One region of the Pseudoalteromonas sp. S2721 genome, then DNA from elsewhere that is predicted to be linked to it. Evidence: predicted binding sites of a transcription regulator. Region 1 holds the regulator's gene; the other holds the start of a gene.
The links. Region 1 encodes LexA, which represses DNA repair genes until DNA is damaged. Its sites were predicted from a motif close to TACTGTATNNNNATACAGTA; they were not measured.
Positions count from the first base shown of each region.

Region 2: uvrD (DNA helicase II) is a predicted target of LexA. The motif match lies at 4,303-4,322, and genes of this name have one in related genera.

Region 1 covers NZ_PNCZ01000028.1:84,048-89,789, reverse strand. The annotation lists gene CWC02_RS11980 (endonuclease) at 1-213, opposite strand, end outside; gene CWC02_RS11975 (VOC family protein) at 330-683, shown strand; gene CWC02_RS11970 (PepSY-associated transmembrane domain-containing protein) at 658-1,383, opposite strand; gene CWC02_RS11965 (hypothetical protein) at 1,542-1,922, shown strand; gene CWC02_RS11960 (PaaI family thioesterase) at 1,930-2,367, opposite strand; gene lexA (transcriptional repressor LexA) at 2,529-3,146, shown strand; gene coxB (cytochrome c oxidase subunit II) at 3,584-4,726, shown strand; gene ctaD (cytochrome c oxidase subunit I) at 4,726-5,742, shown strand, end outside.
Region 2 covers NZ_PNCZ01000059.1:2,423-8,164, forward strand. The annotation lists gene CWC02_RS17725 (ABC transporter substrate-binding protein) at 1-63, opposite strand, end outside; gene CWC02_RS17730 (GNAT family N-acetyltransferase) at 26-2,095, opposite strand; gene uvrD (DNA helicase II) at 2,073-4,238, opposite strand; gene CWC02_RS17740 (hypothetical protein) at 4,498-4,722, shown strand; gene CWC02_RS17745 (YacL family protein) at 4,845-5,213, shown strand; gene CWC02_RS17750 (peroxiredoxin-like family protein) at 5,246-5,742, opposite strand, start outside.

The sequences.
Region 1 (5,742 bases):
GACAGGGTTTCTAGGAATATAACCACACGCATCAGGATCTGGCACAAGTTTTTTACCTTGGCGCTTTATGTCGCAGCCACAATATAAGCTTTTACTGTTGCTTGGTAGATTCTTAATTAAATGCTTTTTGGCACTGTAAAAGCTCGAAAATTCTTTAGCGAATATAGGAAAAGTGAAAATAAAACACAGGGCTAAGTATAGAAATAAACGCATATCCATCACATCAGTGAACTACAGGAAGCGCTATTTTAGAGCGACTATTCTAAAAATGAAAAGTTTTTCAACTCAGCTATAGTTGTTAGGCCGTTTTAATTAAAGGAATTACAACTATGTTATTAGGTGCCTTCTCAGTGAGTTTAAATGTCAAAGATATTCGTGCTTCAAAGCAGTTTTATGAAAAGCTAGGTTTCAACGAGTTTGCTGGGGAGATAGAACAGCATTGGCTAATTATGAAAAACGGTGAACATTTAATTGGTTTGTTTCAAGGTATGTTCGACAAAACCATGCTGACCTTTAACCCAGGGTGGGATCAAAATGCTGAAGCTTTGGATGAATTTGCAACCTTTGAGCAATTAGCTGCACAATTTCAGCAACAAGGATTAGAAATACAAAAGGCCGGTGACGCGAGTTTTATTATCACCGACCCAGATGGCAATCCTATTTTGATTGACCAACACGTGTAGCTGGCTTTTTACGTTTAATTCGAACGTTTTGTAGTAACAAGAGAACTCCTGTAATACAAAATAGTACGCTGGTGGCCGAGAAGCTGATGAGTAGTGGATTGTTAAAGTTCTCACGCTCATCATAATCCATAATGTGTAGCATCCAGAAAAAGTCGAAAATGCGCCACAGGGTGCTGCGCACAGTAATAAGGTTACCGGTTTGGCTATCTAAATATAAGGTTGTTGATCGCCAATCATCAAAGCTTACTTGCCAAACATTGGCTTTGTGACCGACTTCTCTAGGCCCTTTTGTTAATAACTGCGCTTGCGTTATTTTTGCGTCAATAAGCAGGTGAGCTTGCGCATTTTCAATGATTTGCGCTTTACTCGGTGCAGGCATTTTAGCACCTGTTCTACCATCAAAGTTGAATGTACCGCTAGAGGTTGTTACTTCTATAATCGGTGTATTTAGAAAGTGGCTATATTTAATACCTTCGATTTGCTCAAATTGCGCTGTTATTTTATCAATTGAAGCAGGGTAGTCCGACAATAAAAATGGGCTACTTAAACTGCGATTAGCCAGATGCTTACCATGCACTTTTTCAAGTGGTAATGAGCTCATTACCAGCCCACCTAAGAGCCAAAAAAAGATCTGCAAAGCAAGTAAGTAGCCAAGCCATTTATGCCCTTTACGAGCATACTTAAACAGGCGTTTATTCATTATTACCCCGTTATTATTGTTATGTGGGCGCTATTTTAGGTTGTTTAGCTAGATTGCCAATGCGGCATAATGTCGCATTAACTGTATTCTAGATTTGGTATATATACAAAACTGAGTTAAAGTTTCAGTCGATATCAATAGAGGGTAAAAACGAGAGTATGTCGGAAATTCAATTTTTAAATGTAGATCTGGAGCTTGAATCAAAGCACGATATTAGTGCGCTTGTTGCTGATTTGAAGAAAAACGCCATGGTTTTACATTATGACCAAGATGAATACCGCCAACTAGCACGTATTGAAGCAACCGCAGATATCAGCTCTCCAGATAAAGCCATTAACCAGCTTTGCGAGCTTATTGAGTCATGCTCGCGCAATGCATTAAAACAGTGGTTATCGTGCTCAAAGCGTACATTTGATATAGGCTTTGAATCAGGTAATTCGCCTAAATGCTTTAACCAACCCCTGCATGCCGACACCTTGTTACGTATCTCAGCAATTGGTGCAGGGATTGAAATTACTATTTATCCTGTCGAAAAATAGCCAGAATTTATCGCTCTACAACAGCTGCGGTCATTCTTGATACGCAGCAAAGCTCTCCTGCGGCATTGGTAATTTTAATATCCCAAACAGATGTTCGCTTACCTAAATGCAGCGGTCTTGCTGTTGCTGTTAACGTTCCTTTGCGTGACGCTTTCATGTGGTTGGCATTAATTTCTTGGCCAACAGCATAGAACTTATTGAAATCAACCACGAAATTGGCTGCATAGCTTGCCACTGTCTCTGCTAATACAACGTTTGCTCCGCCATGAACCATACCCATAGGGTTATGATGCTCAGGAATAGCAGGCATAGTTGCCATTAAATAATCATCACCAATTTCAGTCACCTCAATGCCCATAGTTTTCATTAAAGTGCCTTGACCGGTGATCCCTTGTTCTAGCTCTTTGCAAAGCTCTAACGTGATTGGGTGGTGCCAAATACTCATTGTGTTTCCTTAGCCTGCTAATTAAAGCTAATACCTTATGGCATCTTTCGGTGTGGTTCAATGTTAGTTTTGTAGCAATATGGTGGGGTTAATTTAAATTTGCGATTTTCAAATAACTGTATATACTCACAGTTAAATGTACTGTATGGAAAACCAGTTGTATGCGCCCATTAACTAAACGCCAATCGCAAATTTTAGAACTAATTAAAGTCTTTATTAAAGATACAGGCATGCCACCTACGCGTGCTGAAATAGCTCAAACATTAGGTTTTAAAAGTGCCAACGCTGCTGAAGAACACCTAAAAGCACTGGCTAAAAAAGGCATGATCAAAATGAAGCCTGGGGCGAGTCGCGGTATTCAGTTAATTGAAGAAGATGAGCCAGAGCAATTAGGCTTACCTTTAATTGGCCGTGTTGCAGCCGGTGAACCTATTTTGGCGCAAGAACATGTTGAAAGTCACTGCCAAGTTGATCCTTCATTATTTAAACCTGCTGCCGATTTCTTACTGCGTGTAAATGGCATGAGTATGAAAGACATTGGTATTATGGATGGCGATTTGCTTGCAGTACACAGAACACAAGTTGCTGAAAATGGGCAAGTAGTTGTAGCTCGAGTCGATGAAGATGTAACAGTTAAGCGTCTAGAAAAAGCGGGTCGCAAAGTACTTTTACACGCTGAGAACGAAGAGTTTTCGCCTATTGAGGTTGATCTTGAGCACGAGTCGTTCAACATCGAAGGGTTAGCTGTTGGGGTTATTCGTAACGCTGATTGGATGTAACTGTTCCCAATTTGGTGCACCAAATTGACTCAATTTGGTGCGCCGCTGAAATTTTACTACTTAATTAGGATTTGTGAATCCTTACTCTTCATTTAAAGCCTTATATGGCGCAGTTTTCCTCTCTTTTTATATTTCGTTTTTACTCCTAAACATTAAATAACGCGCTGATTATAGTTGTTATTTCTGCACCAAAATAAACATTTATTATCATTAAAACTTGCTTATTGGTCATTTTTTAACTAATTGGTTAATACACTGTATTAACACCTAATTAATAAAAAGACACAAAAATGTGCGAGGTGTTAGACAGGGGGTCGGTATCATAAGTGGGTCAAAATGATACGTAGTCGCTCTGAACAATAAGAAAAACGAATGGGCACCTTGCTGTATCGCCTTTTCGCTTTGCGTCTTGCAATAGCATCTAAAGGAGCCGTCACATGGGTAAACTGCGTTACGCCTTGTGGCTTATATTGGTTGCACTTCCTGAACTTGCATTGGCGAACAGCCAATACAATATGCGTAAAGGGGTGACCGATATAAGTAATAATGTTTATGAGTTACACATGACGATATTTATTATCTGCTGTGTAATCGGCATCATCGTATTTGCGGTGATGTTTTGGGCTTTAATACACCACCGTAAATCCAAAGGGGCCAAGCCTGCCCAATTTCATGAAAGTACAAAAGTTGAAATACTTTGGACTGCCATTCCATTTGTCATCTTAATCGCCATGGCTGTGCCTGCCACAAAAACCTTAATTGCCATGGAAGATGCCTCTAAAGCCGATATCACCATTAAAGTGACGGGCTCACAGTGGAAGTGGCATTATGAGTACATGGGTGAAGACATTGCCTATTACTCGATTCTATCTACTCCTAAAGATCAAATAGACAACCAAGCAGAGAAAACTGAACATTATTTGCTTGAAGTAGATAAACCGCTAGTACTTCCTATCAATAAAAAAGTTCGCTTTTTAATGACTTCAGACGATGTAATTCATTCATGGTGGGTGCCTGATTTTGCGGTTAAAAAGGATGCAAATCCTGGGTTTATCAATGAAGCGTGGACACGTATTAACGAGCCAGGCGTGTACCGTGGCCAATGTGCTGAGTTATGCGGTAAAGATCATGGCTTTATGCCTGTAGTGGTGAAAGCTTTACCTGAAGATGAGTTTGCTAATTGGCTTGCAGATGCTAAGCAAGAAAAAGCCAATGCGGCCGCAGCGGATGCTGCTTTGCTTGATCAAACATTACCGAAAGAAGAGCTTATGACCTTGGGTGAGCAAGTCTACATGGCTAGTTGTGCTGCATGCCACCAACCTACCGGTATGGGCCTACCTGGCGTATTTCCAGCACTTAAAGGCAGCCCGATTGTATTAGGTGATGTAAAAGATCATATAGATATTGTGTTACACGGTAAGCCTGGCACAGCAATGCAAGCGTTTGATAAACAGCTTTCAATCAAACAACTTGCTGCGGTTATTACTTATAAGCGAAATGCGTGGGGTAATGACACCGGCGATGTTATCCAACCGAGTCAAATTCAAGCCGCGATTGATGCAGCAGCGGAGGCGAACTAATGAGTAACGTTATTAACGAGCAAGCAACTGGGCATGCGCATCACGACCATCATCACCCTGCTAAAGGTTTTAAGCGTTGGCTTTACACCACCAATCATAAAGACATCGGGAGTTTATACCTGATTTTTTCACTCACCATGTTTTTAATTGGCGGAGCAATGGCAATGGTGATCCGCGCTGAACTGTTTCAGCCTGGATTACAGTTAGTCGATCCGCACTTTTTTAATCAAATGACTACCGTACATGGCTTGATCATGGTGTTTGGTGCCGTTATGCCCGCGTTCACTGGGCTTGCAAACTGGATGGTACCTATGATGATAGGCGCACCGGATATGGCCTTACCACGTATGAATAACTGGAGCTTTTGGATATTGCCTTTCGCATTTTTAATCCTGTTGGCTTCGTTACTCATGCCGGGTGGCGGTCCTGCGTTTGGTTGGACTTTCTATGCACCACTCTCCACCACTTACAGTAACGACAACACCGCACTGTTTGTATTTGCTGTACATATCATGGGTATCAGCTCAATTATGGGGGCGATTAACGTTATCGTGACCATCGTCAACCTAAGAGCGCCGGGTATGACGTGGATGAAGCTACCGCTATTTGTTTGGACATGGTTAATCACTGCATTTTTGTTAATTGCTGTTATGCCTGTTTTAGCAGGGGCGGTCACTATGGTGTTGACCGATAAATACTTTGCAACCAGCTTTTTTGATGCAGCCGGAGGGGGCGACCCTGTGATGTTCCAGCACATTTTCTGGTTCTTCGGTCACCCTGAAGTGTACATCATGATTTTACCAGCCTTTGGCATTATATCGACTATCGTACCTACCTTCTCGCGCAAGAAATTATTTGGCTACGCGTCTATGGTGTATGCAACTTCATCGATTGCGCTGCTAAGTTTTATCGTTTGGGCACACCATATGTTTACCACTGGGATGCCTGTGGCAGGCGAGTTGTTTTTCATGTACGCCACCATGCTCATTTCGGTACCAACGGGCGTTAAAGTGTTT
Region 2 (5,742 bases), on a different contig from region 1:
TAGCAAGGTACAAATACATAAACACTTAATGGCTGTGATTTTGAAGTGATTTATAGTGAGCATACCAACCTTGCACTGCGGTTTTGAACTGTGAGTCTAAGTCTTTTTTACCTGTAAAACCGGCTTCTTCGATTAAGCTATTTACAGAGGTTTGCTGTAATACTAGTCGAATAAGGATGAACTTTGTATGTTCATCTAATAAATTTAGACTAATTGGTGTGCTCCAAAGTATTTGCCATAGCAATGGCTGTACTTGGAAGAGGTTAATATCACCAGTTAACAGCCGCTCAGCTCTTGCATCTAAGGCAGAAGATAGATCACTTTTTGGTAAGCCTTTGAATAGCTCTGCAATAAGCTGCCAAGGAAGTGAGCTAAAGTGATCAAGGAGCTGCAAAGAGAGATCTTGCTTAAACTCTTCTATTAACAGTGCTGCGCTATCTGTCGTTTGCTTATCTAATGCTTTAACCACTAAGGCAGCATGTTCTGCCGTTGCTTTGTCATGACTAAATCCAAGCTTAACAACGTTGAAGCCATTACTTTGCCAAAACTTAATTAATGTCGCATTTGCGCCAAAGCTGGCACCAAAATAACTACAATTGCTTAATTGGCTTTCGCAGTGGTTTAACAGGGCTGAGCCTATACCTTGCTGATGACATTCAGGTGCAACAGCTATTCTCACGACTCTCGCTGAGTGTTTACACAAATCTTCTGTTTTTCGGCTTAATTGAGTCAGAGTTTGCGCCATTAAATGACCATGTGGCCGACGCTTTCCTCTTATAACCTGCTCTGCAATCTCAGGCGTTAAGCCACCCTCAATAGCAATTAAGCAAACGGCTTTTAATGCATTTTCTTGTTTGCAGATAAAAAGCTGTAACTCTGGGGCATCAAGCAAGTGGCGTAAGTCGTTTACCGTGGTTTGGTAATGAGCCAACGCCAATAGCGCCATAATTTGGCTAAGCAGCTGCTCATCATCAATGAGTTGCTCTTTGCTTATGTTTTCAAATTGGTAAGACTTACCACTCTGAGTTTCTAGGTACTTTGCATCGAGTAGTAATAGTTCGCGTAGGCTATTTTCGAGGGGGTCATACTTGGCAAAACGAATAGGTTCATCCAAAGTAATTGCCTTTAGCGATTTAAATTGGCTACGTAAGTAATGTAAAAAACGTAACGTGTAACCACGTCCATTTCCTTCATAACCAACCATAGTGCTGGCAAATACGATCCGTGGATAGCTTTTTAGGATCTGCAATAGCATAGGAACCGGAATCGCTGCTGCTTCGTCGACAAATAACAGATCGCAATCAGGTTTTGCATGTAGCAGTGTATCTGGCGCAATATAGCTAAGGTTAGCTAGTTGCTTACAGTTTTGCTCTTTGCTAACACCAAGCTCAGCGGCTAAATGCTTAAAGCTTGTTTGTACGGCTTTGGCTTGGGTGGCGCAAATTAGGATTCTTTTATCTTGAAGATTTGCTGCTGCAAGCCCTAAAGCGGCTGACTTACCACGACCTCGGTCTGCACTGATCACAAAAGGACGATTAGCGCGCCCTGTTGCGGTTTTAATAATTTGCTCAACACATGCTTGTTGTTGCTGATAATTTATCTCAGCAGTTGCTGGCGAAATAGATTGGTAAGCAGGAGGCGAGTGCTTAGTAAAATAATGTGGCTGCAATTTTAGCTTGGCGAAAAAGCGCTGATTAAAAAAGCTGTGTTTAATTTCTTCGCCATAAGAGGTGATACTTGTGAGTGCTGGGTCTTGCCACTTATCGTCATCGGGCAGCAATAATATCAGTACACCGCCTGCTTTTACGGTACCGGCAAGCGCGGCGAGTTTATCGGCATATAAACCGCTAAAACCATCAAAAATTGCGTGTTGAAACTCTTGACCAAGAATCTGGTGAGCATGTTTTGGGAACTCACTATTTGCTAATAATGAGCTGCTACTGAAAACATAGGTATTTTTTAGCGCTAATTGGTTTGCAAACTGATAGCACCAAGTTTCGCTGCCTTGCACAATGACAAGCTGGCGATGCTTTGCAATCACCAGCTCATTACATAGCGCTGTTATATACTCATTATAAGGCTTGAAGTCTTGCATACTGTGTTACAAGCCATTTGCTGCCTAGGTCATCAAAGTTCACTTGAATACGTGACTGTGCGCCGCTACCTTCGTAATTGAGTACGGTTCCTGCACCGAACTTAGCGTGTAATACGCGTTGCCCTAAGTTAAAGCCGCTATCTTCAAATGCGGCATGTGTTACTGATGGACTAAAACGACCTGCCGCAGGTGGCCTTGAAACCTGTGTTTTAATACGAATTTCTTCGATACAGTCTTCAGGCATTTCGCGTAAAAAGCGTGATGGGCTGTGGTATTTTTCTTGGCCGTATAAACGGCGACTTTCTGCGTGGCTAATGTATAGTTTTTCCATCGCGCGAGTCATACCAACATAGCAGAGGCGGCGTTCTTCTTCTAAGCGGCCAGACTCTTCATTACTTTGTTGTGATGGGAACATGCCCTCTTCAACACCCACCATGAATACCAGCGGGAATTCTAGGCCTTTTGCTGAGTGCAGTGTCATCATTTGCACCGCGTCTTCGTGCTCGTCAGCTTGACCTTCGCCAGATTCTAGAGAGGTATATGCCAAAAAGCCTTGCAGTGGTGAGCTGAACTCTTCATCTTCAGGGAGTTCGTATTGACCACAAGCACTAATAAGCTCTTCTAAGTTTTCTACGCGGGCACGGCCTTTTTCACCTTTTTCAGCTTGATACATTGCCATTAACCCCGAGCTTTGAATGGCGTATTTCGCTTGCTCTTCTAAGGTGAGATCGCTGATTTTATCTTCGATATGCTCAACAAGTTCTAAGAATTTAGTCACGGCACTTGCTGCACGGCCAGATAAGTGCTGCTGCTCGATAATAGCTTTAGCGGCATACCAAAGTGGCAATGACTCATTGCGCGCGCAATCACGAATGTGGCTTAGTGTTTTATCACCAATGCCGCGAGCAGGGGTGTTAATAACGCGCTCGAAAGCTGCATCATCTTGACGGTTACCAACTAAGCGTAAATACGAAAGTGCATCTTTGATCTCTTGGCGTTCGAAGAAGCGCATACCGCCGTAAATACGGTATTTTAAACCTTCTTGTAGCATTGCTTCTTCGAGTACACGAGATTGCGCATTGTTACGGTATAAAATCGCGGCGTCTTGTAATGCATTACCTGCATTTAGCCAGCTACGTAGTTTGCTGCTAACAAAGCGCGCTTCGTCTAATTCATTAAACGCAGCGTAAACTGAAATCGGCTCACCATCATTGCCGTCTGTCCACAGGCTTTTGCCCATGCGTTCAGCATTGTTTTTGATCAGCGCGTTTGAAGCTTTCAAAATTGTTGCCGTTGAACGGTAATTTTGTTCAAGGCGAATGGTTTCGGCTTCGAAGTCAGTTAAAAAGCGTTTGATATTCTCAATTTTTGCGCCACGCCAGCCATAGATACTTTGGTCATCATCACCTACGATCATAATACTGTTGGTGTTACCTGCGAGTAATTTTAACCAAGCGTACTGAATCGTATTGGTATCCTGGAACTCGTCTACCAGCATATGGGCAAAACGCTGTTGATAATGACGTAAAAGTGTTGGGTGGTTTTTAAGTACTTCGTAGCAGCGCAGCAGTATTTCTGCAAAGTCGACTAAACCTGCACGGTCACAAGCCTCTTGATATGCAGCATAGACTTTTAGCATCATTTGCTCATTAATATCGTAGGCTTGAATGTCTTTAGGTCGCAGACCTTCATCTTTTTTCGCGCTGATATACCAACCAAATTGTTTTGCTGGCCACTTTTTATCATCGATGTTCATCGCTTTAAGTAAGCGTTTGATCATACGTTGTTGATCGTCAGAATCTAAAATTTGAAAGCTTTCAGGCAAGTTCGCTTCACGGTGATGGGCGCGCAGAATACGATGAGATAAGCCGTGGAAAGTACCAATCCACATACCGCCAACAGGTGCTTTTAAGGTTTCTTCTACACGAGTGCGCATTTCTTTTGCGGCTTTATTTGTGAAGGTTACCGCAAAGATACTGTATGCAGAAGCTTGCTCAACTTGCATGAGCCACGCGATGCGATGAACAAGTACTCGAGTTTTACCAGAACCTGCACCTGCAAGTACTAGCATATTTTGCAATGGGGCTGCGACTGCATCCCGTTGTTTGTCATTTAAGCCATCGAGTAATTCAGAAACGTCCATCGTTACGCCTTTTCAATCTATAATGGGTGGAGTATAACAGGTGTTTATGCAAGGCTAAATAAAATACTGTTTTTATAAACAGCTATTTTGGCAAGTCATTAAAATTGAAGTATTAAAATTGTGAATTTGACCGATTTTTAGCAAAAAAAACTAAAATCAAAATAACGCTACTTTTTAACACTTTGATTTGTAAGCCATAATAAGTTGGCATAAAGTGTGTTTACTAAAAGTATAATCATTAAAAACTACAGAGGTTAGTATGGCAGAGCAAGGTTCTGGCGGTAATGTAATCGCAGCAATATGTAATATCTTTTTTCCTGGTTTAGGGCAATTGGTACAAGGCCGTTTAATGGCGGCTATTGCATTCTTTTTAGCATGGGTTATCAGTGGGGCACTAATTTACGTTGCAGTTGGCTTTATTCTACTGCCAATCGTATACCTATGGGCGATTATTGATGCTGCGCGCTTCAAATCGCGACTCTAGCTATTTTAAATAGCATAAACACGAGCGCCCCGTTGGCGCTCGTGCTGATTTAAGACTACAAAACTCGCCACGTTTAGCTGCAAACGGTATAATTAGCAGATAACGTATTAAGAGTACCCTCCATGGAATATCAATTTATCCGCGATCCTATTAGCGGTTTACGCATTAAAATCTCCTCTGAACATGCCGTCATAGGCCGTTGGCTAAACGAAGAAATCGGTAAAGAAAAAATCGCGATGGTACAAGCATTAATCTCCGCGGTTAAGAGCAGTCATGAGCCTTTAACCTTACAAGGTCAAGAAATTGATTTGATCTTAAGTAAAGACGAAGCGCTATTCGAAGCACATGCGTTACATCAAGACAACGAAGACTTAGTTGCCTACCAAGATGATGATTTAATGCTTGAAGAAGAAGGCTTGTGTAGTGGCTGTGGTTTTGAAGACTTTGTTGATTTAATTGAATCTTGGCAAGAATTTACACAAGGCCGATAAGCAGAAGCATATTCTGCTTATCGGTTGCTAATTTATTGCTCGCTCACTGATTTAACAGCCGCTAGTAATAAATCTTCTGTTAAGCGTACTTTGTAATTTGGGTTGGCGTATTGAAAATTAACTAACCCATTAGTGTCTATAACAAACACTGCAGGTACGGGTAACGCTACTTTCACTTCGCCCTCTAACGAGACAAAGTTAACCCCAAGTTTGTTGCGGTAAATCTTTGCTGTTTTGTCATCTAAGTAAAACGCTAAACCTAACTTTTGTGCCAACAAAAGGCTGTCGTCAGACAATAATTGATAGTTTGGTGAAGTAATTTTTGATTCAGCGAGCTTTTCAGGACTATCTGGCGAAACGGCAATTATCTGTGCTCCTAAATCCGCTAGCTCTTTCTCAATTTTTTGGACATTGGCCAATTGCTTTGAACAATATGGGCACCAGCCACCACGATAAACAATGAGCACAGTCGTTTTTTCTTTAAAACGCTCAGCGAGTGAGACGGTTTTACCGTATTGATCTTTTAACT